Regions from separate parts of the Mesorhizobium kamtschaticum genome, predicted to be linked through region 1. Evidence: predicted binding sites of a transcription regulator. Region 1 holds the regulator's gene; each other region holds the start of a gene.
What was found. The regulator LexA, encoded in region 1, represses DNA repair genes until DNA is damaged. The targets are predictions, from matches to a motif close to TGTTCNNNNTGTGTTCNG.
Positions count from the first base shown of each region.

Region 2: a site for LexA is predicted at 1,963-1,980, ahead of recA (recombinase RecA). Genes of this name have one in related genera too.
Region 3: a site for LexA is predicted at 2,756-2,773, ahead of AC0V7N_RS03890 (DNA recombination protein RmuC). Genes of this name have one in related genera too.

Region 1 is NZ_CM149691.1:4,767,031-4,776,487, reverse strand. It holds gene AC0V7N_RS23585 (hormone-sensitive lipase) at 1-742, opposite strand, end outside; partial or broken gene AC0V7N_RS23580 (AMP-binding protein) at 1,059-2,685, shown strand; gene kynA (tryptophan 2,3-dioxygenase) at 2,682-3,518, shown strand; gene kynU (kynureninase) at 3,523-4,770, opposite strand; gene AC0V7N_RS23565 (GntR family transcriptional regulator) at 4,937-5,671, shown strand; gene lexA (transcriptional repressor LexA) at 6,054-6,791, shown strand; partial or broken gene AC0V7N_RS23555 (ComEC/Rec2 family competence protein) at 6,785-9,239, opposite strand; gene gltX (glutamate--tRNA ligase) at 9,342-9,457, shown strand, end outside.
Region 2 is NZ_CM149691.1:5,197,943-5,207,399, reverse strand. It holds partial or broken gene AC0V7N_RS25945 (pseudouridine-5'-phosphate glycosidase) at 1-739, opposite strand, end outside; gene AC0V7N_RS25940 (carbohydrate kinase family protein) at 814-1,758, opposite strand; gene recA (recombinase RecA) at 2,038-3,138, shown strand; partial or broken gene alaS (alanine--tRNA ligase) at 3,511-6,178, shown strand; gene AC0V7N_RS25925 (glutathione S-transferase family protein) at 6,416-7,042, opposite strand; gene AC0V7N_RS25920 (NADP-dependent isocitrate dehydrogenase) at 7,129-8,340, opposite strand; gene AC0V7N_RS25915 (RNA methyltransferase) at 8,556-9,404, shown strand.
Region 3 is NZ_CM149691.1:815,712-825,168, reverse strand. It holds gene truA (tRNA pseudouridine(38-40) synthase TruA) at 1-685, opposite strand, end outside; gene AC0V7N_RS03905 (GNAT family N-acetyltransferase) at 709-1,215, opposite strand; gene fmt (methionyl-tRNA formyltransferase) at 1,212-2,165, opposite strand; gene def (peptide deformylase) at 2,172-2,702, opposite strand; gene AC0V7N_RS03890 (DNA recombination protein RmuC) at 2,806-4,074, shown strand; gene AC0V7N_RS03885 (class I SAM-dependent methyltransferase) at 4,088-4,900, opposite strand; gene AC0V7N_RS03880 (GFA family protein) at 4,981-5,385, opposite strand; gene AC0V7N_RS03875 (cation diffusion facilitator family transporter) at 5,463-6,416, opposite strand; gene AC0V7N_RS03870 (transglutaminase-like domain-containing protein) at 6,539-7,348, opposite strand; gene AC0V7N_RS03865 (hypothetical protein) at 7,563-7,688, shown strand; gene sugE (quaternary ammonium compound efflux SMR transporter SugE) at 7,894-8,208, shown strand; gene AC0V7N_RS03855 (DUF6481 family protein) at 8,365-8,793, opposite strand; gene AC0V7N_RS03850 (LLM class flavin-dependent oxidoreductase) at 9,014-9,457, shown strand, end outside.

The DNA of each region.
Region 1 (9,457 bases):
CAGCGCTGGTGGCGGCGCCAAGGCCGGTCCAGATGTTGGCCAGCAGTGCATTCTGGCGCAGGAACTCCGAGCGCTCGCCGCCGCCGGCCCAGCAAGTGATGCGAACGCCATCCATGGGGCGCAGCAGCGCCGGGCTTTCAGCCAAGGCTTCGGCCTCATCGATTGCCAATGCCGCATTGTGCCCGGTGAACATAAGTGGGCGCAGGTCATGAAGGCCCGAAATCGAAACGACGTGGCGTACGCGCCGGGCAACATCGGTGGCCAGAGGCGTGGATGTGGTCACCATGCGGCTGGCGAGATGGCCGCCGGCCGAATGTCCGGTGAGCATCAGCGGCCCCCCAACCATTGCCGCCGCCTTGCTGATAGCCGCGCCGATTTCGCGGACGATGCCGGCGATGCGGATGTCCGGGCACAGCGTGTAGGACGGCATCGCCACGGCAAAGCCGTTGCCGACCGCGCCCTTGGCGAGATGCGACCAGCCGCTCTTGTCGGACTCCAGCCAGTACCCGCCATGGATGAACACGACGAGCCCCTTGGGCGCGTCCTTGGGAAGGAAAAGATCGAACCGATTGCGCGGCTGGTCGCCATAGGCGATGTCGAGGTGTGCCCGGCCCTGTGCCGACAGTGCGTCACGAAAGGCTTGCGCCGGTTCCGCCCAGGCGGCCGGCCAACGGTCGCTGCCGGCGATATTCGCACCGTTGGCGTAGGCATTGTCCCAATCGGCAATGCGATGGTCGAGCATCGGCACCCTCCCCCGAAGCGGCATCGTTTCCGCGCTAGCAATGGCCGCCACCATGCCATGCATCAATGCTCCAGGCAAAAACATTTTAGGCTTGAAACAAATTTCGACTGGTGCGATCCTGCCTGACGAACAGCTGACAATGGGAGGTCTGCTGTGCTGTCCCGAAACCTGCGGATGTTCATCCTTTCCGGGTGGCGTTGTCGAACAGGTCTAGCTGGCTGCACGAAGCCTCTCGCGAAAAGACGGGAACTTCAGATCCACCACCTCGGACAGCTGCTTCGCGCACTGGCCAGGCAGCAAATGGGATGGCGGCGACATGCTTGGGCCTTCAGCGCATATCGACACGTTCACGCGCGATCACCTGCCGCCGCCGGGTGAATGGCCTGACTTCCTGCTCGACGGCTTCGACTATCCCGAACATCTCAACGCCGGCGTCGAATTGACCGACAGGCTGGTCGAGAAGGGCCTCGGCGACCACACCGCCCTGATCGGCAATGGCCGCCGCCGCACCTACAAGGAACTCTCCGACTGGACGAACAGGCTGGCCCATGCGCTGGTCGAGAATTACGGCGTCAAGCCAGGCAACCGGGTGCTGATCCGCTCCGCCAACAACCCCGCAATGGTCGCCTGCTGGCTGGCCGCCACCAAGGTCGGCGCGGTGGTCGTCAACACCATGCCGATGCTGCGCGCCGGCGAACTCACCAAGATCGTCGACAAGGCGGAGATCACCACAGCGCTTTGCGATACCAGGCTGATGGATGAGATGACCGCCTGCGCCAAGGACAGCGCGTTCCTGAAGCAGGTCATTGGCTTCGACGGCACCGCCAACCATGACGCCGAACTCGATCGCGTCGCCCTCGACAAGCCGGTCACCTTCACCGCCGTCAACACCGGCCGTGACGATGTCGCGCTGCTTGGCTTCACCTCCGGCACGACGGGCGTGCCGAAGGCGACGATGCATTTCCACCGCGACCTGCTGATCATCGCCGACGCCTATGCGCGCGAAATTCTGCAGGTAACGCGGGACGATATCTTCGTCGGCTCACCGCCTCTCGCCTTCACCTTCGGCCTTGGCGGCCTCGCCATCTTTCCCCTGCGCTTCGGTGCCGCGGCGACATTGCTGGAACAGGCGACGCCGCCCAACATGATCCACATCATTGAGACCTACAAAGCGACCATTTCCTTCACCGCGCCGACCGCCTACCGCGCGATGCTGAAGGCCATGGATGAAGGCGCCGATCTGTCATCGCTGCGCGTCGCCGTTTTCGGCCGGCGAGACATTGCCGGCTCCGGTCTTCGAGGAATGGACTGAGAAAACCGGCAAGCCGATCCTCGACGGCATCGGCGCCACCGAAATGTTGCATATCTTCATCTCCAACCGCTTTGACGACATGAAGCCCGCATCGACCGGCAAGCCGGTGGGCGGCTATGAGGCACGCATCGTCGACGACGCGATGCGAGAGGTGCCGCGTGGCGAGACCGGACGGCTGGCGGTGCGCGGCCCGACCGGCTGCCGCTACATGGCCGACGACAGGCAGAAGGAGTATGTGCGCGACGGCTGGAACCTCACCGGCGACACTTTTACCCAGGACGAGGACGGTTTCTTCCATTTCGCCGCGCGCTCCGACGACATGATCGTCAGCGCCGGCTACAACATTGCCGGCCCTGAGGTCGAGGCAGCACTGCTGTCGCATCCCGATGTCGCTGAATGCGCGGTCATCGGCGCCGAGGATGGCGAACGTGGCCAGATCGTCGAAGCGCATGTCGTGCTGGTGCAGGGCGTGGCGCCGGACGCGCTGACCATCAAGCGCCTGCAGGACCACGTCAAGGCAACGATCGCGCCCTACAAATATCCGCGCTCGGTCAAATTCATCACCGCCCTGCCCAAGACCCAGACCGGCAAGATCCAGCGCTTCCGGCTGCGCACGGAGAAAATCAATTGAGCGAGCCCTACGATCCGGCGTCCGAAGGCGCACAGATGTCGTTCAAGGAGCGCATGTCCTACAGCGACTATCTGCATTTGGAAAAAGTCCTCGAGGCACAGACGCCGCTGTCGTCGGCGCATGACGAGATGCTGTTCATCATCCAGCACCAGACCTCGGAGCTCTGGATGAAGCTCGCCTTGCATGAGATTGGCGCCGCGATCCGCTCCATCCGTGCCGACCGGCTTGAGCCGAGCTTCAAGATGCTGTCGCGCGTCGCCCGCATCTTCGAACAGCTCAACAACGCCTGGGACGTGCTGCGCACGATGACACCAAGCGAATACACCGAGTTCCGCGACGCGCTCGGCCAATCCTCTGGCTTCCAGTCCTGGCAGTACCGCGCCATCGAATTCATGGCCGGCAACCGCAACCTCGCAATGCTCGGGCCGCACAAGCACCGGCCGGACCTCAGCGGCAAGCTGGAGGCGATCCTGGCCGAGCCGTCGCTTTACGATGAAGCGCTGCTGCTTTTGGCGCGCAACGGATTCGACATCGGCGCCGATGCCAAGCGCACGGACTGGCGTGAAACCCGCACCGAGAATGAAGAGGTCCTGGTCGCCTGGCAGACCGTCTACCGCGATCCGCAGCGCTACTGGATGTTCTACGAACTGGCCGAGAAGCTGGTCGATTTCGAGGATTATTTCCGCCGCTGGCGCTTCAACCATGTCACCACGGTCGAGCGCATCATCGGCCTGAAGCGGGGCACCGGCGGCACGTCGGGCGCGTCCTATCTGAAGAAGATGCTCGAGGTCGTGCTGTTTCCGGAACTCTGGACGGTCCGCACCCGGCTCTAGTTTCTCAGGTAACCGCTGTCTTCACGGCAAAACGCGCATCCTGCCACGCGCCGGTCCGCAAAATGTCCTCCAGCACCTCGACCGCCTGCCAGACGTCCCGGTAGCCCACGTAAAGCGGCGTGAAGCCGAAGCGGATGGTCGAGGGTGCGCGAAAATCGCCGATCACGCCGCGCTCGATCAGGGCTCGCATCACCTGGTAGCCATGCGGGTGCAGGAACGACACCTGGCTGCCGCGCGCATTGCCGTCGCGCGGGCTTTCCAGTTCAAGGCCGTAGGCGCCACACCTGGCTTCGACGAGCTGGATGAACAGGTCGGTGAGCGCGATGCTCTTCCTGCGCACCTCTGCCATGTCGACATCGTCCCAAATATCCAGCGCGCCCTTGAGCGCCCGCATCGACAACATCGGCTGGGTTCCACACAGGAACCTGCGGATACCGACGCCGGCAGCAAAACCCTGTTCGAAGGCGAACGGCCGCGCATGGCCCCACCAGCCGCTCAGCGGCTGATGGACATCGTCGTGATGGCGTTTCGCGGCATAGATGAAGGCCGGCGCGCCCGGCCCGCCATTGAGATATTTGTAGGTGCAGCCGATGGCGAAATCGGCATTCGCGCTGTCGAGCTCGACCGGAAGCGCACCGGCCGTGTGGCAGAGGTCCCAAACGATCAGCGCGCCGGCCTGGTGGGCCTTGCGCGTCAGCGCGGCCATGTCACGCAGTTGCCCGGATTTGTAATTGACGTGGTTGACCAGGATGACGGCGACGCGCTCGTCGATCAGCTCTTCAATGGTCGGAGCATCAACGCCCTCGAGCCGCAGCACCGTGCCCGGCCGCGTCGAGGCCACGCCCTCGGCCATGTAGAGATCGGTTGGAAAGCTGTCACCCTCGGCGACGATGACCGAGCGGTCCGGCCGCATGTTGAGTGCGGCATGCAGCACCTTGTAGATGTTGATCGAGGTCGTATCGCAGACCACCGTCTGGCCCGTCGCCGCTCCGATCAGGCGCCCCAGCTGGTCGCCAAGCGCGACCGGCATGTCGAACCAGCCGGCGGTATTCCAGGCACGGATCAGGTCTTGCGCCCACTCCTGCGTCGCGGCCTTCTGCAACTCGTTGAAGACGGCGGGGGCCGCGGCACCCAGCGAATTGCCATCGAGATAGATCACGCCTTCCGGCAGAATGAACCGGTCGCGCATGGCACGCAGCGGATCCGCCACATCCATGGCTTCGACTGCTGCGAGATCGAGCGTTGCATTCATGATCGATTGTCCTTCGCGCATAGGCGCGCCCAGATGAACACGTCAGGTGAAATCGGCTGGCCGACCATGGGCAGTCGGCCAGACTCTGTCAAACATTATATATAATTTACGCCATGGAAGGCTTTCATATATAATCGTGACGTGACAGCCTAAGGATGGGACAACGATGCTGGACGAAGGACTCTCGAAGACGGAAGCGGCCTACAGGCTGCTGCGTCGCGATATCCTCACGACCCGTCTGCGACCCGGCGCGCCGCTCAAGCTCAGCGCGCTGCGCAACAGCTATGGCATTGGCTGGACACCGTTGCGCGAAGCGCTGTCGCGACTGGAGGCGGAGCGCCTGGTGACTTCCATCAGCAATCGCGGCTTTGCCGTCGCTCCGGTTTCGCGCATCGAATTGGAAGACCTGTCGCGCGCCAGGTGTGTCGTCGAATTGCCGCTGCTCCAGGAATCGATCGAGAAAGGTGGCCACGATTGGGAAAACGCCGTCGTCGCCGCGCATTACCGGCTGTCGCGTTGCAAGACCGCGGTCGACGATCCATCCGACGCAGTGGTCGACGAATGGGATGAAAAGCACGAGGCTTTCCACGCGGCGCTGCTCAGCGCGGCAGCATCGCCCTGGCTGCTGACCTTCCATTCCACGATCGCGGATCAATTGCGTCGCCATCACCGTTTTCTCGGCCTTGCGCCAACGCTGCGGGCGGCCGCCGGCCTGCAGCATGGTTATGAGGAAGCCGTGGAAGCGTTGCGCCAGGCGGTCACAATCGAACATCACACCGCGCTCATGGAGGCGGCACTGGATCGTAACATCAAGCGCGCGAAAACCCTGATGATCGCCCACATCGGCTATACGCTGCATGTCTATGTCCATGCCGGCGATGGCAGCATAAACGAGCGCTAGCGCAACGAGGATCGTGGACCAACGCCAGTATGGCAATTTCTCGGTAAAGTTGGCATTTTGGCTTCGTTTCGTTCACGGCAAGCCAATGATCGGTGAAAGGGAGAAAGACCTCTCATCGAGCCTTGTCGGCAACTGATGCCAGACCTCGGAACAGGATAGGCCACAGGCCATTAACCAAAACAATTTCAAAGCCAGCGAGCGCACTGCGGCGGCAGGCAGGCGTCGAACACGGCCCGCTCCCAGGCGGCAAATAATTTCAGCCGCCTTAACAAATTCACTAAACTTTAAACGGTTGCAGAACACAACTGGAACAGATAGTGTTTGTTCTGGGTTTGTTTTTCGATTCTGGTTCAGACCTTTTGTTCAAGCCTTGGGGGCTGCCATGCTGACGCGTAAGCAACATGAACTCTTGATGTTCATTCATGAACGGCTAAAGGAAAGCGGCATTCCGCCCTCCTTCGACGAGATGAAGGAAGCGCTCGATCTCGCCTCCAAGTCAGGGATCCATCGCCTGATCACGGCGCTGGAGGAACGCGGTTTCATCCGCCGGCTGCCCAACCGGGCGCGCGCGCTGGAAGTGCTACGGCTGCCGGATTCGATAGCGCCCGGCCTCAACGCGGCAAAGAAATTCTCGCCAAGCGTCATCCAGGGCAGTCTCGGCCAAGGCGGCCTTGGTCGCCAGATCAAGCCGGCGCCGTCGCGCTTGCCCGCGGCCGGCAATGACGACGACGTGGTTTCCGCCGTGTCGATCCCGGTAATGGGGCGTATCGCCGCCGGTGTGCCGATCGATGCCATCCAGCATCAGACGCATTCGATCTCGGTGCCGCCGGACATGATCATGGGTGGCGAGCACTATGCGCTGGAGGTCAAGGGCGACTCCATGATCGAGGCCGGCATCTTCGATGGCGACACCGTCATCATCCGCAACGCCGATACCGCCCAGCCTGGCGAGATCATCGTGGCGCTCGTGGATGAAGAGGAAGCGACGCTGAAGCGGTTTCGCCGCAAGGGTGCCTCGATCGCGCTTGAAGCCGCCAATCCGGCCTATGAGACGCGCATCTTCGGCCCCGACAGGGTCAAGGTGCAAGGCAAGCTCGTCGGGCTGATCCGGCGCTACTGAGCAGGAGCGGCCGGCTTTTCGGGTTTGCGCCAGGGCAACAGCCCCCTCGCCTCACGTGAGTATTTGCGCTGCGCATGCCAGGGCCGATACGGCCCGTCCACCGCGAAGCTGACGATTGGCGGACCGGTCGCTGATTGGCGGTCGAAGAAGACGGCAGCACTGCCCTTGCGTGCGAGCTGCCGTTTGGTGACGACGAGAACCAGCGGATTGAGGCAGGCGTCGTAGCCCGTCGCGTCATTGACGACGATCAAATCGGCGAAACCGCAGGCCTTCCATGTGTCCTTGCGATCTTCGACATGCGCGATGATCGCGCCGGATGGGTGCCGGGCGAGACAGACGCCGTCCGTGCAATAGAACGGTGCTCCCGGTGGCAGGTTGACCGCATCGGCAATGTCGAATTGCCCGTCTGCCTTGCTGAACATCTCCGGCACGACGATGGTTTCCGATGTCAGCGCGCGTTTCCAGTTGTCGACGGTGAATTCGTTCGGACGTGCCCGGCTGACCGCGAGTTCACCGCCGCCGATCGGCAGCGCGACCAGCCGCGCGTCCTCCGAGATCAGCACATCGGGCGTGCGCGTATCCGACACCGTCAGCAGGCCGGCAAGCGCGAATGGCAGCGCTGCGAGCCGCAGCCATGTCGTCGCCATCGTCGCGATGACCAGGGCGACGGTCACCAGCAAGACCGATTGCTGCGAGATCAGCCCGACCGCATCGATCGGAGAGCGTTCCGATATCCACGCCGATATCGTGATCATCGCCGTCAGACCCTTGCCCATGAGGTAAAGGGATGGCGCATCCAATCCGAACGGCATCAGCAACGCGCTGGCAACGGCCAGGAACATCACGACTGACACAATCGGCATGACGGCCAGATTGGCGAACAGGCTGAGCGGCGACACCCGCTGGAAATGCCAGATGGCAAACAGCGCCGTGGCGCAGCCGGCGATGATGGAGGTCATGGCCAAGCCGCCCGTTGCCAGCAGGAATTTTCGCGTGAGAAAGCTCGGCAGGGATCGCTTTGGCGGTGGCGGCCTTGCCTTTCCCGCATGGTGATCCGCCCAACCGGCATAGGCGCCGACCAATGCAGCCGTCGCGGCAAACGACATCTGGAAGCTCGGGCCGACGACTTCGTGCGGCGACACCACGATGACGGCGATCGCCGAGATCGCCAGATTGCGCATGGTCAGCGCCGCGCGATCGAACAGGACGGCAATCAGCATCACCGCCAGCATGATGAAGCTGCGCTCGGCGGCAACGACGACGCCGGAAATGACGAGATAGGCGGCGATCGAGAGAAGTGCCGCGGCAGCCGCGTATTTCTTCACCGGTCGCCGCGCGGAAAAATCCGGAAACAGCGCCAAGGCGCCGCGCAGCAGACCCATGATGGTGCCGGCGACAAGCGCCATATGCAGTCCGGAAATCGAGATGATGTGATAGATGCCGGTGCGCCGCATCGCTTCGTTGATTTCGTCGGGAATGCCCGCGCGGACACCAACGATCAGCGCTGCCGCGATCTCGCCTTCGGCACCGCCGACCGTGGCCCGGATATGGTCGGCGATGTCTTCGCGGGCATTTTCTATCCCGGAGAAAAGCCGGGCCGAGAGCGGCATCTCGCCGTCGTCGGCGGAGACAAGCTTCGGATTGCCGAGAAAGAAGCCGCTGCCGCCGATGCCGGCGAAATAGCTGTCGAAGGAGAAATCATAGCTGTCCGGCCGCACCGGGCCAGTCGGCGGCAACAATTTGGCGTAGCCGGTGACCAGGGAGCCGGCGGTCATTTCCGCCGGGATATTGCGCGCCGAAAGCCGGACCCTTTCCGGCGCATAGCGCAGTTTCGGCCGCGCGGTCGACGTCACGTCTATAGTCAGCCGGATGCGGCCAGAACTCCATCTGCTCCAGTGAGACCACGCGGCCGGTCAGTTGCGTCGATATTTCCGAGCCCAGCATCTGGGTGCCCACTCGCCATGTCTCGACCTTGGCGGCAAGCAGGCCCAGCGCGCACAACAATGCCGCCATGAAGCCCAGATGGGTTTTCGGCCAGGAGCGCGAAACAAGCGCGCAGATCGCCATCAGCACGACGACCGCGACAGGCTTTGCAAAATCAGGCTCCACTGCCAGCGAATAATAGCCGATCGCTCCAGCGGCCAGACAGACCGGCACCAGCAGGAAGGCGATGCCCCGGTCAAGCTCCAGCTCTGCTGAGGCCGCCACGCTGTGGCGCAGGCGAGGCAGTGAAATCCGGCCCAGTTGCCGGCGCACACGCACAATCCTGCCTGTTTCGGTGGACGGAATTGGCGCTGGAACATTCGCCGGCAACGCTGGCTTACTGGAGCCCGGCACAAGTGGCGACGGTGGCGGTGGGGTCGCCAAAGGCGTCGCAAACAGGGACCGTTCGCTGACGCCGACAACAGCGTCCTCGCCCTCATCCGAGCCTCGGCCTCGTCCAGCCATCGGGTCTGCCCCTTGCACCCCTGACGCCCTATGCTACATGAACGCGCAACGCGCGAAAGTCCGTGCAGCCGCACCCCGCTTCAGATGGTTTCCGAGAGTTCCATGTCCGACAAGGTCGTCACCCGTTTTGCCCCCTCGCCCACCGGCTATCTGCACATCGGTGGTGCGCGCACGGCGCTGTTCAACTGGCTGTACGCCAAGCACACCGGCGGCATGAT
Region 2 (9,457 bases), 430 kb from region 1:
GCCATCTCTTCGGCCGGTATTTCGTGGTTCTCGGGCACCGGATTGGCGATCAGCATGCCGCCGCCAAGCCCCAGCGCAGCCCGAGTCCGGTAGAAATGCGCGATCTCTTCTGGCGTGTGCAGAGTCAGTGGCGCGCGGAAGGGCGACTGCCGCGACCAGAAGGCCGGCATCGTCTCGCAGCCATGGCCGACCACGGGCACGCCGCGCGTTTCCAGCACCTCGAGCGTCTTTTCGATATCAAGGATGGCCTTGGCGCCGGCCGAGACGACGATGACCGGCGTGCGCGCCAGCTCGTCGAGGTCGGCGGAGATATCAAAACTCTTTTCCGCCCCCTTGTGGACGCCGCCTATGCCGCCGGTGGCGAACACTTTATCCCGACCATGTGCGCTGCGATCATCGTGGCGGCGACTGTGGTGCCGCCGGTACGCCCTTGCGCGACGGCGAAGCCGAGGTCGGCGCGCGACAGCTTCATGGCGTCACCCGTCATGGCCAGCGATTCGCGCTCGCCGTCGGAAAGGCCGATCTTGATGCGGCCGCCAACCACGGCGATCGTCGCCGGTACGGCGCCGCCGTCGCTGATGATCTTCTCGACATTCGCCGCCATGGCGCCATTGTCGGGATAGGGCATGCCGTGGGTGATGATGGTGCTTTCCAGCGCCACCACCGGCCGTCCGGCAGCCAGCGCCTGCGCCACCGGCGCGTGGATGTCGATGAAGGGGCGGGCGGTCTCTGGGGTCATCTGCATCTCCAACCGGAGTGCGGCGCATCGGTCTGGATACGCAGCTTCACTCAGGCGCTATGAATTTGCCGGTCTCATGCCACTTCCTGCGCCTCCGGCACAAGGGCCAGCGCTTCACTGAAGCTTGCGGCGGTGAAATCGGGAACGGCGTCGGCGCTTTCGATGGCCAGCGTCGCCGCCGCGACGCCGTCGCGCAAGGCCTGGCGCAAAGGGATGCCGCGCAGCAAGGCCGCGATCGTTGCACCCGCCAGTGCGTCGCCGGCACCGGTGACATCGGCAACCCTTCTCGGCGGCGGCGGCAGGATCGAGAAGGCGCCTGCTTCGTCGAAACCCAGCACCGGTGCGCCGCCTGCCGTCACGACGCCGCTGGTGAGGCCGCTGCATCGCAATCCGTCGATGAGATCTCGCTCGGCGGCATCCGCATGGACGCCGGCCAGCGCGATGGCTTCTCGCCGGTTCATGAACAGCTGAGCCAACGCGCCGAGCACCGGTATCAGCCGGATCACCTTGGCCGGCGAAATGGCAATCGCGAATACAGGTTTGCCGGCGGCAAGCGCAACCAGCCGCTCCAACGCTGCCGACGGCAGATTGGCGTCGCATAGGACGGCATCGGCGGCACTGATCGCCTCGCGCACCTTGGAGCGCCTCATCTGCTTGGGGAACGCCAAATCGTATAGCGCCATATCGGCGAAGCCGACGATCAGCTCGCCCTCGCGGTCGATCAACGCCGTATAGCTCGGCGTCGTGCGGTCGAGGAACACGGCTGACAGATCGGCGATGCCTGCTTCCGCTATGGCGCGTGAAACGGCATCGCCTGCCGCATCGCCGCCCCGCATCGAAAGCAGTGAAGCGGAGGCGCCGCGCCGCACCGTGCTGCGCAGCGCGTTGAAGACGCCGCCGCCGACATCCTCGCGCATCGTGCCGGGATTGGACGCGGCCGGCACATAAGCGCCGGACACCTGGCCACGCCGGTCGATATGAGCGCCGCCCACGGCCAGAATCTTTACGGATTTCACCATGCCGGCGATATGCCCTTTGTTATTCTTGCCGCGCAAGCGCTAGGCTGCAACTGCAGTTTCGCATGCGAGGCAGCGATTCGGCACACCGAGACAACGGGGCCTGCTGGCCTAATGCGAATGCGTTGCTGCTTACGTTTCTGGGACGAAAAAAGAACAAATCGGGATATTGCTTGTTTTTCAAATGGTTGTTGCCTCTTGCCAAATGAGAACAAAAAAGGTACAAAATGGCAGGGATTACGGATTGTCCGGCCTTCATTGACGACCAAGGGGTGATGTATCATGGCTCAGAATTCTTTGCGGCTTGTAGAGGATAAGGCAGTGGACAAATCAAAGGCTCTGGATGCGGCGCTGTCGCAAATCGAGCGGGCTTTCGGCAAGGGCTCGATCATGCGGCTCGGCGCGAACGAGCAGGTCGTCGAGATCGAAACGGTGCCGACCGGCTCGCTCGGCCTCGACATTGCGCTTGGCGTCGGTGGCCTGCCGCGCGGCCGCATCATCGAGATCTACGGGCCGGAAAGCTCGGGCAAGACGACGCTGGCGCTGCACACCGTGGCCGAAGCGCAGAAGAAAGGCGGCATTTGCGCCTTCGTCGACGCCGAACATGCGCTCGATCCGGTCTATGCCCGCAAGCTTGGCGTCGACCTTGAAAACCTGCTGATCTCGCAGCCCGACACCGGCGAGCAGGCACTGGAAATCTGCGACACGCTGGTGCGCTCCGGCGCCATCGACGTGCTGGTGGTCGATTCGGTCGCCGCACTGACGCCGCGCGCCGAAATCGAGGGCGAGATGGGCGATTCGCTGCCGGGTCTTCAAGCTCGTTTGATGAGCCAGGCGCTGCGCAAGCTGACCGCCTCGATCTCGCGCTCCAACACCATGGTCATCTTCATCAACCAGATCCGCATGAAGATCGGCGTCATGTTCGGCTCGCCCGAAACCACCACCGGCGGCAATGCGCTGAAATTCTACGCTTCGGTTCGCCTCGACATCCGCCGCATCGGCTCGGTCAAGGACCGCGACGAGGTCGTCGGCAACCAGACCCGCGTCAAGGTGGTCAAGAACAAGCTGGCGCCGCCCTTCAAGGTGGTCGAGTTCGACATCATGTATGGCGAGGGCGTGTCCAAGACCGGCGAACTGGTCGATCTCGGCGTCAAGGCCGGTGTGGTCGAGAAGTCGGGCGCCTGGTTCTCTTACAATTCGCAGCGTCTCGGCCAGGGCCGCGAAAATGCAAAACTGTTCCTGCGCGACAATCCCGATACCGCGCGCGAGATCGAATTGGCGCTGAGGCAGAATGCCGGGCTGATCGCCGAAAAGTTCCTCGAGAATGGTGGCTCTGAGGGCAACGGCGACGACGGTTTTGAGGACGAAGCCGGCGCGATGTAAGGCGATTGCCGGAGTTCGGCCATAATCCCGGTCTATGATCTGAGGCTTAAGTAATCGAGTTCTTTAGTACCGCGTCCAAAACCGCCGGCCTTCGCGCCGGCGGTTTTCGTTTTTGGCTAGCGCGAATGGCTGGCAAGCTCCCAAAGCGCGTCGCGTCGAAACGGATTCATGCGACGCGCTTCAGGTCTTTGTTTTTATGCATGTCGTTCTCCCAAAACCGAAGTCACTTTTGGGCGACATGCATTAGATTGGCCCAATTCCGTGTTTCTGGACAGGCTGGGGCGTGCCCGCTAAAAGGCCAAATCTATTTCTGCAAAGCAGAGACCAGTTTCCGCCGGCCGCGCCGGCGGTTTTCGCGAAAAGGCAGCAGTCATGAGTGGCGTGAACGAGATCCGGTCGACCTTTCTCGACTATTTCCGCAAGGAGGGCCACGAGGTCGTGGCCTCGAGCCCGCTCGTGCCGCGCAACGATCCGACCTTGATGTTCACCAATGCCGGCATGGTGCAGTTCAAGAACGTCTTCACCGGGCTGGAGAAGCGGTCCTATTCGCGTGCCACCACCGCCCAGAAGAGCGTCCGCGCCGGCGGCAAGCACAACGACCTCGACAATGTCGGCTACACCGCGCGTCACCTGACCTTCTTCGAGATGCTCGGCAATTTCTCCTTTGGCGACTATTTCAAGGAGCGTGCCATCGAGCTTGCCTGGAACCTGATCACCAAGGAGTTCGGGCTGAACAAGGACAAGCTGCTGGTCACAGTCTACCACACGGATGACGAGGCGGCCGGCTTCTGGAAGAAGATCGCCGGCTTCTCCGACGATCGCATCATCCGCATCCCGACCTCGGACAATTTCTGGGCGATGGGCGACACCGGTCCTTGCGGGCCGTGCTCGGAGATCTTCATCGATCGTGGCGAGCACATCTGGGGCGGCCCTCCCGGCAGCCCCGAGGAGGACGGCGATCGCTTCCTCGAATTCTGGAACCTGGTGTTCATGCAATATGAACAGGTGACGAAGGAGGAGCGCGTCGACCTGCCGCGTCCGTCGATCGACACCGGCATGGGCCTGGAGCGCATGGCGTCCATCCTGCAAGGGGTGGAAAGCGTCTTCGAGACCGACCTGTTCCGGCACCTGATCGATGCGGCGTCCTCCGCGCTTGGGCGCGCTCCCGATGCGGAAACGGTGGCGTCCTACCGCGTCATTGCCGATCACCTGCGCTCGTCCTCCTTCCTGGTCGCCGACGGTGTTTTGCCGTCGAACGAAGGCCGCGGCTATGTGCTGCGCCGCATCATGCGCCGTGCTATGCGCCACGCGCAGTTGCTCGGTGCGAACGAGCCGCTGATGTGGAAGCTGGTGCCGGCGCTGGTGCGCGAGATGGGCCAGGCCTATCCCGAACTGCTGCGCGGCGAACAGCTGATCACCGAGACGCTGAAGCTCGAGGAGACACGCTTCCGCAAGACCCTGGTGCGCGGCCTCGGCCTGCTCTCCGAGGCGACGGAAACATTGCACGCCGGCGACATGCTGGACGGCGAGACGGCCTTCAAGCTTTACGACACCTACGGTTTCCCGCTCGACCTGACGCAAGACGCGCTGCGCCAGCGCAGCATCTCGGTCGATCTTGCCGGCTTCACCAATGCGATGGAGCAGCAGAAGGTCGAGGCGCGCAAGCATTGGACCGGGTCCGGCGAGGCCGCGACCGAGACGGTGTGGTTCTCCGTGCGTGAAAAGACCGGCGCCACCGAATTCCTCGGTTACGAGACTGAAGCTGCGGAAGGCCTCATCGAGGCGCTGGTCAAGGACGGCAAGACCGTCGACAGCGCCGGCAAGGGCGACGCCGTTGCTGTGGTCGTCAACCAGACGCCGTTCTATGGCGAGTCCGGCGGCCAGATGGGTGACACCGGCGTCATCTCCGGCGAAGGATTCTCGATCGAGATATCCGACACGCAGAAGAAAGCCGACGGGCTGTTCGTGCATCTGGGCAAGGTGGCAAGCGGCACCGTCAAGACGGGCGCGGCCGTTGAGCTCAAGGTCAACCATGCGCGCCGCACCAGGCTGCGTGCCAACCACTCCGCGACGCATCTGATCCACGAGGCGCTGCGCGAGGTGCTGGGCACCCATGTCGCGCAGAAGGGCTCGCTGGTCGCGCCCGAGCGCCTGCGTTTTCGACATCTCACACAACAAGCCGATCTCGGCCGAGGAGCTCGAAGAGGTCGAGCGCATGGCCAACGAGATCGTCGTGCAGAACAGCCCGGTGACCACCCGCCTGATGTCGGTCGACGATGCCATCGCCGAGGGCGCCATGGCGCTGTTCGGCGAGAAGTACGGCGACGAGGTGCGCGTTGTGTCGATGGGTACGGGGCTGCACGGCGCCAAGGCCAACCGGCCCTATTCGGTCGAGCTCTGCGGCGGCACCCATGTCAGGGCGACCGGCGATATCGGTCTGGTCCGCGTTGTCTCCGACAGCGCTGTCGCCGCCGGCGTGCGCCGCATCGAGGCGCTGACCGGTGAAGCCGCGCGCAAACATCTCGACGAGCAGGACAGGCGCCTGAAGGCGGCGGCAGCGGTGCTGAAGATTTCGCCCGCCGACGTGCCGGCGCGTGTCGAGGCTTTGCTCGACGAGCGCAAGAAGCTCGAGAAGGAGCTGACGGAAGCGCGCAAAAAGCTGGCGCTGGGCGGCGGTGCCGCGGCAGGTGCTCCCTCGGAGAACGAGACGGTCGCGGGCGTCGGCTTCCTCGGCAAGGCGGTCTCCGGCGTCTCGCCGAAGGACCTGAAGCCGCTCGCTGACGCCGGCAAGACCTCGCTGGGTTCCGGCGTCGTCGTCTTCGTCGGCGCTGGCGAAGACAACAAGGCGAGCGTCGTGGTCGCCGTCACCGACGATCTGCTAAGCCGCTTCAGCGCCGTCGATCTGGTGCGCGTGGCCTCCGCGGCACTCGGCGGGCAGGGCGGTGGCGGCCGGCCTGATATGGCGCAGGCCGGCGGTCCGGATGCGTCGAAGGCCAACGACGCGATTGCGGCTGTGAAGGCGGCACTCGAAGCGGCGTAGGCGAGTGGACTGAATCTATAGCAACGGTTGGAGGGACAGCGCCCCCCTCTGTCCTGCCGGACAACTCCCCCGCTTGGGGGGAGATCGGACGTCGCATCGGCTTTCGCCAATCCTCCCACGTGGAAATACAACCGCGCCGGGATAGGCGCCTTACCAGACGCTGCCAATCTCCCCACTCGTGGGGGAGATGTCCGGCAGGACAGAGGGGGCGCTGTCCCGCGGACGTCTCAATACTTATCAGCCGACTTTTTCAGTCCGCACGAAGCTCCGCCGAGCCGCAACCCGCGCATACCAGTCCTGGATATCCGCGAACCGCGCCAACAGGTCTTGACCCTCGCTGACCTTGACGAAATAGGCAATGACCGGTGCGGCGTGCAGGTCGGCCAGCGTCAGCTGGTCGCCGAGCAGCCAGGGTCCATTTGCCTTCAGTGAGGTCAGCACCTTCAGCACCGTCTCCGCCTGGCTCAGGCCGCTCGCGATCAAAGCCTCATCCGGCTCAGCCTTTTCCAGCCGCTCGACGGCAACGTCCCAGACCATGGCGCGGTAGCCATAGGCATCGAGCATGCCTGTCATCTGGCCCATCCTGGCACGGCCGCGCGCGTCGGCGGGCTGCAGCGCCGGACCGTCGAAACCCTCGTCGACATAGCGCGCGATCGCATTCGTCTCGAAGAGGCGAAAACCTTCATGCTCGAAAGCCGGGATGCGGCCGAAAGGGTGATGCTCCAGATACCAGGCCGGAATGCCTTCGGCGGCGAAGATATCGAGCGGCACGAGTTCGTAGCCGATGCCTTTCTCCTCCAGAGCCAGCCGCGCGATGCGCACGTAAACGCTGTAGTCCGCGCCGTAGATGATCGGCCTGGTCATTGGCCCCGGCCCTCCGCTATGGCTCCGGGCGTTCGTCGCTTGAAAAGCCCATTTCGGGGCTTTTCATGCGCTTCGCGCACCGCTCCTCACCCCATCGCCTTCTGCAGATTCTCGTCGATCTTGTCGAGGAAGCCGGTGGTTGACAGCCAGGGCTGGTCGGGACCGATCAAGAGCGACAGGTCCTTGGTCATGAAGCCGGATTCGACCGTCTGGATACAGACCTTCTCCAGCGTGTCGGCAAACCGCTTCAGCTCGGCATTGTCGTCGAGCTTGGCGCGGTGCGCGAGGCCGCGCGTCCAGGCGAAGATCGAGGCGATCGAATTGGTCGAGGTTTCCTCGCCCTTCTGGTGCTGGCGGTAGTGGCGGGTGACGGTGCCGTGCGCTGCTTCCGCCTCCACCGTCTTGCCGTCCGGCGTCATCAGCACCGATGTCATCAGGCCGAGCGAGCCGAAACCTTGCGCTACCGTGTCGGACTGCACGTCGCCGTCATAATTCTTGCAGGCCCAGACATAGCCGCCCGACCATTTCAGGGCGGAGGCCACCATGTCGTCGATCAGGCGATGCTCGTACCAGATTTTCTTTGCCTTGAACTCGGCCTCGAATTCAGCCTCGTAGACTTCCTGGAAAATGTCCTTGAAGCGGCCGTCATAGGCCTTGAGGATGGTGTTCTTGGTCGAGAGATAGACCGGATAGTTGCGCAGCAGGCCGTAATTCAGCGAGGCGCGGGCGAATTCGCGGATCGACTCGTCGAGATTGTACATGGCCATGGCCACACCGGCGCCGGGTGCATCGTACACATCATGCTCGATCACCTGGCCGTCCTCGCCGACGAACTTGATCGTCAGCTTGCCCTTGCCCGGAAAGCGGAAATCGGTGGCGCGGTACTGGTCGCCGAAGGCGTGACGGCCGACGATGATCGGCTTGGTCCAGCCGGGCACCAGGCGTGGCACGTTCTTCATGATGATCGGCTCGCGGAAGATGGTGCCGCCGAGGATGTTGCGGATGGTGCCGTTCGGCGACTTCCACATCTTCTTCAGCTTGAATTCCTCGACGCGCTGCTCGTCGGGGGTGATCGTCGCGCATTTCACGCCGACGCCGTATTTCTTGATGGCATTGGCCGAATCGATTGTCACCTGGTCGTTGGTAGCGTCGCGGTGCTCGATGCCGAGGTCGTAATATTCGAGCTTCAGGTCGAGATAAGGGTGGATCAGCTTGTCCTTGATGAACTGCCAGATGATGCGGGTCATCTCGTCGCCGTCGAGTTCGACGACCGGGTTCGCCACCTTGATCTTCGCCATGAAAGAATGCCTCGTTGCTGGGATATGGGACGGCCTTGCCCGCGCGGGGTTCGGCCAGGGGATGCCGCCCGTATATCAAAGCGCTTTTGGCCGCGCAAACGGCGATCGGTCACGAATGTGAGGCTGTCGCCGCGATCATTTGCCAAAGCTTCATTTTCGCGGCTGAATATGGCAGGGAACGCTGAAATGCCGCAAACAGCAGTTCATTGACAATCATGCCCGTCACCAAAGATGCTGATAGCACTGCACCCGCCGGTCCGGCGATCATCCTCGTCGAGCCGCAGCTTGGTGAGAACATCGGCATGGTCGCCCGCGCCATGGCCAATTTCGGCCTTTCGGAGCTGCGCCTGGTCAACCCGCGCGACGGCTGGCCGAGCGAGAAGGCGCGCGCCGCCGCCAGCCGCGCCGACCATGTCATCGATGCCGTGAAGGTGTTCGACGACCTGGCCTCGGCGCTTGCCGATTTGAACTTCGTTTTCGCCACCACCGCCAGGCAGCGCGACGGCTTCAAATCCGTGCGAGGCCCGGTTGAGGCGGGCAGGGTGCTCCGCGCCCGTCATGGCATCGGGCAGCGCACCGGCATCCTGTTCGGCCGCGAGCGCTTCGGTCTCTACAATGATGAGGTCGGCCTTGCCGACGAGATCGTCACCTTTCCCGTCGATCCGGATTTCTCTTCGCTCAACATCGCCCAGGCCGCCTTGCTGATGTCCTATGAGTGGATGAAGTCCGGCCTCGAGGACGAGACCAAGACCAATTTTTCCGGTCCGGAGATGAAGCCGGCCAGCAAGGAAGAGTTGCACGGCCTGTTCGCCTATCTGGAAGGCGCGCTCGAAGCGCGCGGCTATTTCCGACCGGCGCCGAAGAAGCCGAAAATGGTCGACAATCTGCGCGCCGTGCTGACGCGCGCCGGGTTCGCCGAACCGGAGCTCAAAGTACTGCGCGGCATAATTTCCTCACTCGACAGGTTTTCCCCGGCGATGCCGCGTGGTGATGGCTCGCCAGGAGACGATCCAAGACGGCTTCCGGCCGCTGCGCGAAGCCGGGCGGCGGATAAAGAAGGTTAAGGTCAGTAAGCTTCGAACGTCTGGAGTAACCGAATATTATTCGGTTCTGATCC
Region 3 (9,457 bases), 3.3 Mb from region 1:
CGCGGTCGCGCGCCTCGAGCGCCGCCTTGAGGTCGGCCTCGGTCCAGCCGCCATCGCCGACGCGCTTGAGCGAGCCGACCATGGAGCGCACCTGGTTGTGCAGGAAGGAGCGCGCCGAAGCCCTCACTTCGATCACGTCGCCCGTCCGGCTCACATCGAGCCGCTCCAGCGTCCGGATCGGGCTGTTGGCCTGGCACTGGGTGGAGCGGAAGGTGGTGAAGTCATGCCGGCCAAGCAGTATTTTCGCCGCCTCATGCATGGCGCCGGCGTCGAGCCGCTTGGGCACCCACCACACCTTGCCCTTGTCCAGGGCCGCGGGCGCGCGCCGGTTGAGGATGCGGTAGAGATAGTGGCGGCCGGTGGCTGAGAAGCGCGCGTCGAAATCGTCGGGGACGACCGTCGCCTTCAGGATGGCAACATGCGCGCCCGCCGCCTGCATATGCGCGTTGATGGCATCGCGCACCTTGTCGCCAGGCCATGCCTTGGCGAGGTCGACATGCGCCACCTGGGCGGTCGCATGCACGCCGGCATCGGTGCGGCCGGCGGCGCGCATCCGCACCGCCTCGCCGCTGAATTTTTCGATGGCCTGCTCGATCGCCTGCTGCACCGAAGGCTGATCGGCCTGGTGCTGCCAGCCGGCAAACAGGCTGCCGTCATATTCGATGTCGAGGCGAAAACGCGGCATGCCGGAGCGCTATACGCACTCGCCTAGGCGGCGAGTGCGGTGAAGGCGGAGGCGTAGACCAGCCTGCCGGCTTCCGGAGCGTCGCCCCAGGCCAGCGCCTGCAGCGCCTCGCCTTGGTATTCACTCTCGAACTTTTCGGCACGCGCATGGCTGTAGCCGAAACGGCCGTAATAGGTCGGGTCGCCCAGCACCACGGCCAGCGTCTCGCCGGCATCCCTGAGACGGATATGCGCCTCGCGGATCAGCGCGCCGCCAATGCCGCTGCCATGGAACGAAGGTTCCACCGCCAGCGGCGCCAGCGCCAAGGCCGCAAAGCTCTTGCCGCCATTGCTGACGAACAGCCGCGAAAACAGGATGTGGCCGACCACCTGGCCGTCTTCTTCCGCCACCAGTTCGACGACGGCATCGCCGCCGGTGACCAGTGCGTCGACCAGCCCGGCCTCCGCCTGCTGGCCGAAAGCGTGTTCTTCGACGAGGCGAATGGCCTCGCGATCCCGCGGCGTCGCCGCGCGTATCGACATCATGCTCATGAGAACTTCATTCCTTTTACGATCTTGGCTCCGCGCAGGAATTCCGACGCGGCGGCGAGCTTTCCGCCCGCACGTTGAACTTCGACCAACCTGACCGCGCCTGCCCCGCAGGCGACCGTCAGCCGGTCATCGAGAATTCCTCCCGACTCGCCCAAATCGTCCGAAAGCGACAGGCCTTCGGACAGCGTCGAGCGAAGCAGTTTCAGCCGTTCCATGCGGCCGCCAATGTCAATTTCGGACCAGGCGCCGGGAAAGGGCGACAGGCCACGAAGGTGGTTATGGACCTCGGCCGCAGGCCGCGTCCAGTCCACGCGCGTCTCGGATTTATCGATTTTTCTGGCGTAAGTCACCCCTTCCGCCGCTTGCGCGGTAAATGTCAGGGTGTTCTCTTCCAGCCGCGCCAGCGCTTCCACCATCAAGGCAGCACCGACACTCATCAACCGATCATGCAGATCGCCCGCCGTCATATCGGGTTCGATGGCGCATTTTTCAAGCAATCCCACCGGTCCGGTATCCAGACCCTCTTCCATGCGCATCACCATCATGCCGCTTTCCAGGTCTCCAGCCATGATGGCGCGCTGGATGGGGGCGGCACCGCGCCAGCGCGGCAAAAGCGATGCATGGCCGTTGATGCAGCCAAGCCGGGGTGCGTCGAGAACAGCCTTCGGCAGCAGCAAACCATAGGCGACGACCACGGCGATATCGGCCTGCAGGGCATGGAAAGCGGCCTGCTCGGCCTCGCTCTTGAGGGAGGTCGGCGTCCGCACCTCGATGCCAAGCCGCTCCGCCTCGCGCTGCACCGGCGACGGCGTCAGCTCCAGCCCGCGCCGGCCGGCGGCACGCGGCGGCTGCGTGTAGACGGCTGAAATCTCATGTCCGGCCTCGGCAATGGCGCGCAGCGTCGGCACCGAAAACTCCGGCGTGCCCATGAAGATGACGCGAAGGGGCATTTTCCCCTATCCCACCAGCTTGCCCGGCGCCTTGTCCTTGGCGAGCTTCTTGAACTTCTTCACCACCATGTCGCGCTTCAGCTTCGAGATGTGGTCGATGAACAGCACGCCGTTGAGATGGTCGATCTCATGCTGCAGGCAGGTCGCCATCAGGCCTTCGGCCTCCATCTCCTGCAGCTTGCCGTCGCGATCGAGATATTTCACCCGAACGGAAGCCGGGCGTTCGACCTCGGCGTAATAGTCGGGGATCGACAGGCAGCCTTCCTCATAGACGGAGCGCGCCTCGGCGCTTTCCAGGATCTCGGGGTTGATGAAGACATGCGGCGCCGGCGTTTCGTCTTCCTTGGCGAGGTCGATCACCAGCATGCGCACAGGCTCGCCGATCTGGATCGCCGCCAGCCCGATGCCGGGCGCGTCATACATGGTCGCCAGCATATCGTCGGCCAGTTTGCGCAAAGGCGCGTCGACGCGCTCCACCGGCTTGGAAAGCTGGCGCAGGATGGGATCGGGAAGGATGATGAGCGGCTTGATCGGCATGGCGTTCCACCTAAGACGTCCAGCGAAAAGCGTCAACCGGGGCGCCCGAGCCTCGTTCACGTTTTGATCTGTGCCAGCCTGCCGAATCGGCTATGCTGTCCACATGAATGATCTGAGCACCATCCTTTCCGAGCCCGTCGCACGGCTTGGCGCCACCACGATTACGCTTGGCCATGCGCTGGCTTTCGGCGCCTTGCTGTTTCTCGGCCTGTTCGTGGCGCTGGTCATCGCGCTGTGGCGGTCGGCCAAGGCGCGCGCGGTCGCTGCCGCGGAAGCCGCCGACCATGCCCGCGACGCCGAGGCACGGATGGCCGGCATATTGCAAAGCCAGGCCGAGATGCAGGGCCGCATGGGCGCCATCGCCGAAGTGTTCGGGGCGCGCCAGGCGGAACTGACGCAGTCGATCGGCCAGCGCCTCGACGCCATGACCGGCAGGCTCGGCCAGACCATGACCGAGCAGACCAAATCCACGCATGAGAGCCTGGCCAAACTGCAGGAGCGGCTGGCGATCATCGATGTCGCGCAAGGCAACATCCAGTCGCTCGCCGGCCAGGTCGTTCAGCTGCAGGCGATCCTCTCCAACAAGCAGACGCGCGGCGCTTTCGGCCAGTCGCGCATGGAGGCGATCGTCGCCGACGGTCTGCCGATGGGCGCATACGAATTCCAGGCGACCCTGTCGAATGGCAGCCGGCCGGATTGCCTGGTGAAGATGCCGAACGGCGCGCCGTCGCTGGCCATTGACGCCAAATTTCCGCTGGAAGCCTGGAATGCCATCCGTGCCGCCGATGGCGCCGACCTGCAGAAGGTCGCCTCGCAGGCCTTTCGCCGCGACATCGAGATCCATGTCCGCGATATCTCCGAGAAATATCTGATCCAGGGCGAGACGCAGGACACCGCCTTCATGTTCGTGCCGTCGGAATCGGTGTTCGCCGAGATCCACGAGAATTTCGAGGCGATCGTCCACAAGGCGCACCGTGCCCGCATCGTCATCGTCTCGCCATCGCTGCTGATGCTGTCGATCCAGGTCATCCAGGCGATCCTCAAGGATGCCCGCATGCGCGAACAGGCGCATCTGATCCAGGGCGAGGTGATCCGGCTGATGGAGGATGTCGCGCGCGTCGACGAGCGCGTGCGCAAGCTGCAGGTGCATTTCGGCCAGTCGGCCAAGGACATCGACGACATCCTCGTCTCGACATCGAAGGTGACCAAGCGCGGCCAGAAGATCGAGGCGCTGGAGTTCGGCGTGCAGCCCGAAGGCGACGCCTCGGAGATACCGTCACGGGCACCGGCCGCGAAACTCGAGCCCGGACCGCGCGTTGCCGATTCAAAGACCGGCCAGCTCAGGCTGCGGGTCGTCGAAGGCGATGACTAGCGGGCAATTCCACCTAGGCCACGGCCACGATGACGTGCGCCTGAATTTTGGCGGCAAACGCCCCGCTGCCATGTCTGGCCGCAATCGCGGCTGCTGCATAGTCCGTTGCAGCGTCGAGTTTGCCCGGATCCCGGGCCTCGATTTCGGTGCGAAGAACAGTTCCCTGGCAATAGGCAACGGCCGGAATGCGCGGCGAAGGTGCCCGGCTTTGTTCGGCTCTCGTCTCGATCGCCACGCTGGAGAAACCTGCCTCCTCAAGGTCGCTGCGGATCAATGCCGTGTCGTGGTAGCCGTGCGGCGTGCGGGCCAGAAAGCGTGGCGGATCGTTCGGAAAAATCCTCGCCAGGGCATTCGTCACATCATCGGCAAAAACATTCTCTTCGATGCGATCCCATACGTTGAACAGAAAATGTCCGCCGGGCTTCAGCACCCGCTTTGCCTCGCGGTAGGCGGAGGGGCGGCTGGGAAAGAACATCGCGCCGAACTGGCAGCAAACCAGATCGAAGGCCGCGTCTTCAAAGGGCAGCGCCATGGCATCGGCCTGGCGCCATTGGATGCGACTGTCGGGCGCTTGACACGAAGCGGCGTAGTCGAGCATCGGCTGGTTGAGGTCGGTCACGACATAGCTTGCGTCAGGGGATAGTTTTGGCGCCAAGGTGCGGGTGACGACCCCGGTGCCCGCGGCGACTTCCAGGACGGCGCTGGGCGATAAGGACGCGGCTCGCCGTGCAAGGTCCGCGGCGAACGGCTCGAAAATCAACGGCACCATATAGCGGTCGTAGTTTTCCGGGATCGAGCCGGCAAACAATTTGTCCGTTTCCAACATGGCTATCCCCGCCCGTTTGATGGCGAGCCAGGCTAGCACATAATTGCGTGTCTGGGCGGCTTTCGACCCGAGAAACGGGGCTACTGCTCCTCCACGGTCGCCATGCCTTCGAATTCCGGAAGCCAGTGCAGAGCCGATCTGTGCCACTTCTGTTGTCTTGGGGTCAAATCCTGGCGTTGCCGCGCGGTGCCGACCCTGATCCCATAGATTTTCGGGCCGTCGCCGACCGACGTCGCGTAAAGATGCGAACCGCAGTCGGCACAGAAGGCCTGAACGCGCTTGGCGCCGCTCGCTACGGTTTTGATATAGATTTTTGGCGTTCCCCGGGTGATCCGGTAGTGATCCTCAGGCGCGGGAACGGTGACGCGAAAGGCCGTGCCGGTCAGTTGCTGACAGTCCGTGCAGTGGCAGATCGAGGTCTTTTCCGGATCGACCTCCGCCTCATAGGTGATGGCGCCGCAATGGCACCCGCCATCGATCTTCATGCTTGCTCCTCCGAAATCCACCGACCGATCTTAGCGGGACCAGGTGGTGGGGCCAACAGTGCAGTGCTGGTCCAGGACTACTCGGACGCGGCTTCGATCAGCTTGCGCCGCTGCTCCCAGGTGCCCGTGGTCTGCGGCTTGACGAACAGCCGCGTGATCTCGGGCATCTCCTTCTTCAACCGGGCCTCGATCCGCTCGACACAGGCTTCGATCTCCGGCGCCGTCAGATGGTCCTCGAATTCGATGCTCAAGCCAGCAACGATCTCCTGCGGCCCCATGTGGACGGTCAGCACGCCGTTCGCCCGCTGCACCGCCGGGTCCTGCTGGGCGATCGCCAGCACCTTTTTCTGCACCTCGGGTGAGGCCGGCTCGCCGATGAGCAGCCCCTTGCTTTCGCGGGCGAGGAAGATCGCCGTCGCGCCGAGGATCAGCGCGATACCGATCGAGGCGGCGCCGTCGAGCTCCGGCATCTCCAGCAGCTCCGCCGCCATTATGCCGGCAAAGGCGACGATCAGGCCAAGAAGCGCCGCGCTGTCCTCGAACAGCACGGTATAGACGCTCGGGTCCTTGCTCGATTGCACGGCCTGCAGCCAGCCCTGCTTGCCCTTCTCTCGGCGGAATTCCTTCAGCGCCACCATCCAGGAGGTGCCTTCGAACAGGAAGGACAGGCCGAGAACGATATAGTTCACCTTGACGTTGGCGACCGGCTCCGGCGCCATGATGTGGACGATGCCCTCGTAGAACGACACGCCGGCACCCAGCGCGAAGACCAGCAGGGCAACGATGAAGCTCCAGAAATAGAGTTCGCGGCCGTGGCCGAGCGGATGCGTGCGGTCGGCCGGGCGCGCGGCACGGTGCATGCCGTAGAGCAGCAGGCCGCCATTGCCGGTATCGACCAGCGAGTGCACGCCTTCCGACAACATTGCCGAGCTGCCGGTGAAGAAGGCGGCGGCGAATTTGGTCAGCGCGATGGCCATATTGCCGGCCAGCGCCGCGTAGATAACCGTTTTCGAGCCGCCATGCCCGGCCATGCAGTCTTGTCCCCTTCAGGATGCCCATTGTAACGGCCCTGCCGCCGAAGCTCCACAGGCAGCACAACGCGCGAACCGTCCAGCCGTTCAGACGGTTGAAGACTTATGGGCAGGAACGCCTTCTACTCGACGATCTCGTCGGTCCACACCTTGAAGCCGGCAAGTGTCCCTGGTCCAAAAATATGGGTCAGCGGTACATCCGCCGCGTCACGGCCCGAGGCGATCAGGATGCGCCCGATGCGCGGTGCGTTGTTGCGCGGGTCGAAAGCGTGCCAGCGGCCGCCGAGATAGACCTCCATCCAGGCGCAGAAATCCATGCTCGACCACGGCTTCGGCATGCCGATATCGCTGATGTAGCCGGTGCAATAGCGTGTCGGGATGTTGAGCGCCCGGCAGAAGGTGACGGCGAGATGCGCGAAGTCACGGCACACGCCGCTCTGCTCGCGATAGGCTTCCGCCGCGGTGCGCGTCGGTCGCGCGTTGCCGTAGTTGAAGACGATGTGGTTGTGGACGAAATCGCACACCGCCTGCACGCGCGGGATGCCGAGCGGCGTATGGCCGAACAGCCGCCACGCTTCGTTGGCCAAAAGGTCGCTCTCGCAAAACCGGCTGGGCAACAGGAACAGCAGCGCTTCGGCCGGCAGGTCTCGCACCTCGTGCTGCCAGGCCATCAGCTCGCTCATCTCGAATGTGCCGGGCGCGCGGATGACCGCATCGGTGCCGAATGTGAACCGGCCGGGGGGAGCAACGAAGCGGTTGCACCAATTGCCGAAACTGTCGCGGTAGCTCTCGATCGGCACCGGCGGATTCGAGGTCAAAAAATCCGGGCGCTCTAGATCGGAGGCGCGGGAATAGTGGACATTGAGCATCGCGATAAGCGGCGTTTCCTGCGGGAAGTCGAAACTCATCTCGCAGCCGATGTGGATCCGCATTGTTGTCCTGACCGGCCTGCCCAGCGATCACCCGGCGAAGGCGCGGGTCGATGCTGCAGTGCGAAGATGAGAATGGCACGGACCGGGATGGTTTACGAGCAAATTAGAAACCGGTTGAAAGCCGTCGACCGGCAGTCGCGACAGGCGCGCTGCCCCCTTGCAGCAAAGCGTTTCTCTTGTTTCACTCTGCATCCCGCAACTGGAGGAACGAATCATGGCTAAAGGTGCGATGAAGGCAGGCAAGGAAGCCCGCAAGCCGAAGAAGGATGCGAAGAAGCCGGCACCCGCTCCCGCCCTGAAGGCGCCGCCGGTCAAGGCGATGCGCATCAAGGAAAAGTAGGCCTCGGTAAGTCAGGCGCGGCGAAATCCCACCGGCGGCGTCAGACAATGCCGCCGGGTTGATCGGGCGTTTGGACAATCCTATATTTGTGGCGCGGGGACGACCCCGCGCTTCCCCGAAAATTCGGTCGGGACGACCCGCCACTATGATCGGCATCTGAGGAGCGGATTCCGTCTCCGGCCCGATGCTGGATGGAGCGTTCCCGATGTCATGGATTCTTCTGTTTTTCGCCGGCCTGTTCGAAATCGGCTGGGCGATCGGCCTCAAATACACTGATGGCTTCTCGAAACTGGTGCCGACGGTCCTCACCGTCGCCTCGATGATCGTCAGCCTTACTTTGCTTGGCCTGGCGCTGAAGGCGCTTCCCGTGGGCACCGCCTATGCGGTGTGGACCGGCATCGGCACCGTCGGCACGGCGCTGCTCGGCATCTGGCTGCTCGGCGAGCCCGCAACCGCGATCCGACTTGCCTGCATCGCGCTGATTGTCTGCGGCATTATGGGGCTGAAGTTCGCGGCCTGATTACGTCCAAGCGCCCGTCCTCGGACCTGGCCCGAGGGCGCGGCCGCTGGCATGACCTGCCTCGGAGAGGCTCAAAGCCTTGCTTTCACGCAAACGCCTTCAGGGCCGCTGCAAGGCGACCCTGATTCCAAATTTCGAAGCTTGGCCGCTAAGGCGTTAGCGGGCTGAGAAGCCTGGAGGCGTTCTGCCGGTGCGCTGCTTGCGCGCCGCATAGCGTGCGTCGCGTTTTGCTTTGCGTTCGGCTTCGTCGGCCAGCAAACGGGCGATGCGCTCGTTCTCTTCGGCTTCCTTGATCTTCGCTTCGGCCTGTGCCGTCTCTTCGGCCGCAATGCGTGCCGCTTCGGCCGCTGCCTCGCGCTCGGCCTTCTCGACCGCCTCGCGTGCCAGCTTCTCCTGCTTCAGCCTTGCCTTTTCAGCTTCGCGAATCTCGCGGGCCTCGAGGATTGCCTTGCGTTCGGCCTGTCGCGCCACGACTGCAGGATCGTCTGCCGCCGGCTTCGACTTGAAGCGCTCCAGAAGCGCCTTCTTTGCCTCGTTCGCGGCATTGCGCCGCTCGAAAATGTCTTTTTCCCTATAGATAGCCAAGTCCACTTCCCTGAAGTCAATTCGCGAGGCTTACATACGCGCGAATGCCGAGAGTTCAAGCGCCAAAACGGTATGCCAGCCATGAAATTCCGCGATGTTGCAGCCGGGAGACGCCTTTCCCCTGGAAATCGACATGCACTGTTCACCGCTAGCCCCTCTGGCGGCAAGACGGGTCGCTCGCTACCTCTAGCGCTAAAACCCAACACCAGGATGACATCACATGGAACTCGGTCTCTACACTTTTGCCGACGTCAGCCCGCAGCCGGGCCCCGGCGCCATCGGCCCGCATGAGCGCTTGCGCAACCTGATCGAGGAGGTTGAACTGGCCGACCAGGTCGGTCTCGACGTCTTTGGTCTCGGCGAACATCACCGGCCTGACTATGCCGCCTCAGCGCCCGTCGTGGCCCTGGCGGCGGCCGCTGAACGCTCGAAACGCATCAAGCTGACCAGCGCGGTCACCGTGCTCTCCTCGGACGATCCGGTCCGTGTCTTCCAGCAGTTCGCCACGCTAGATCTTCTGTCGGGCGGCCGTGCCGAGATCATGGCCGGGCGCGGCTCATTCATCGAATCCTTCCCGCTCTTCGGCTACAATCTCGAGGACTATGACGAGCTCTTCGCCGAAAAGCTCGACCTGCTGCTCGCCATCCGCGACCAGGTCAAGGTC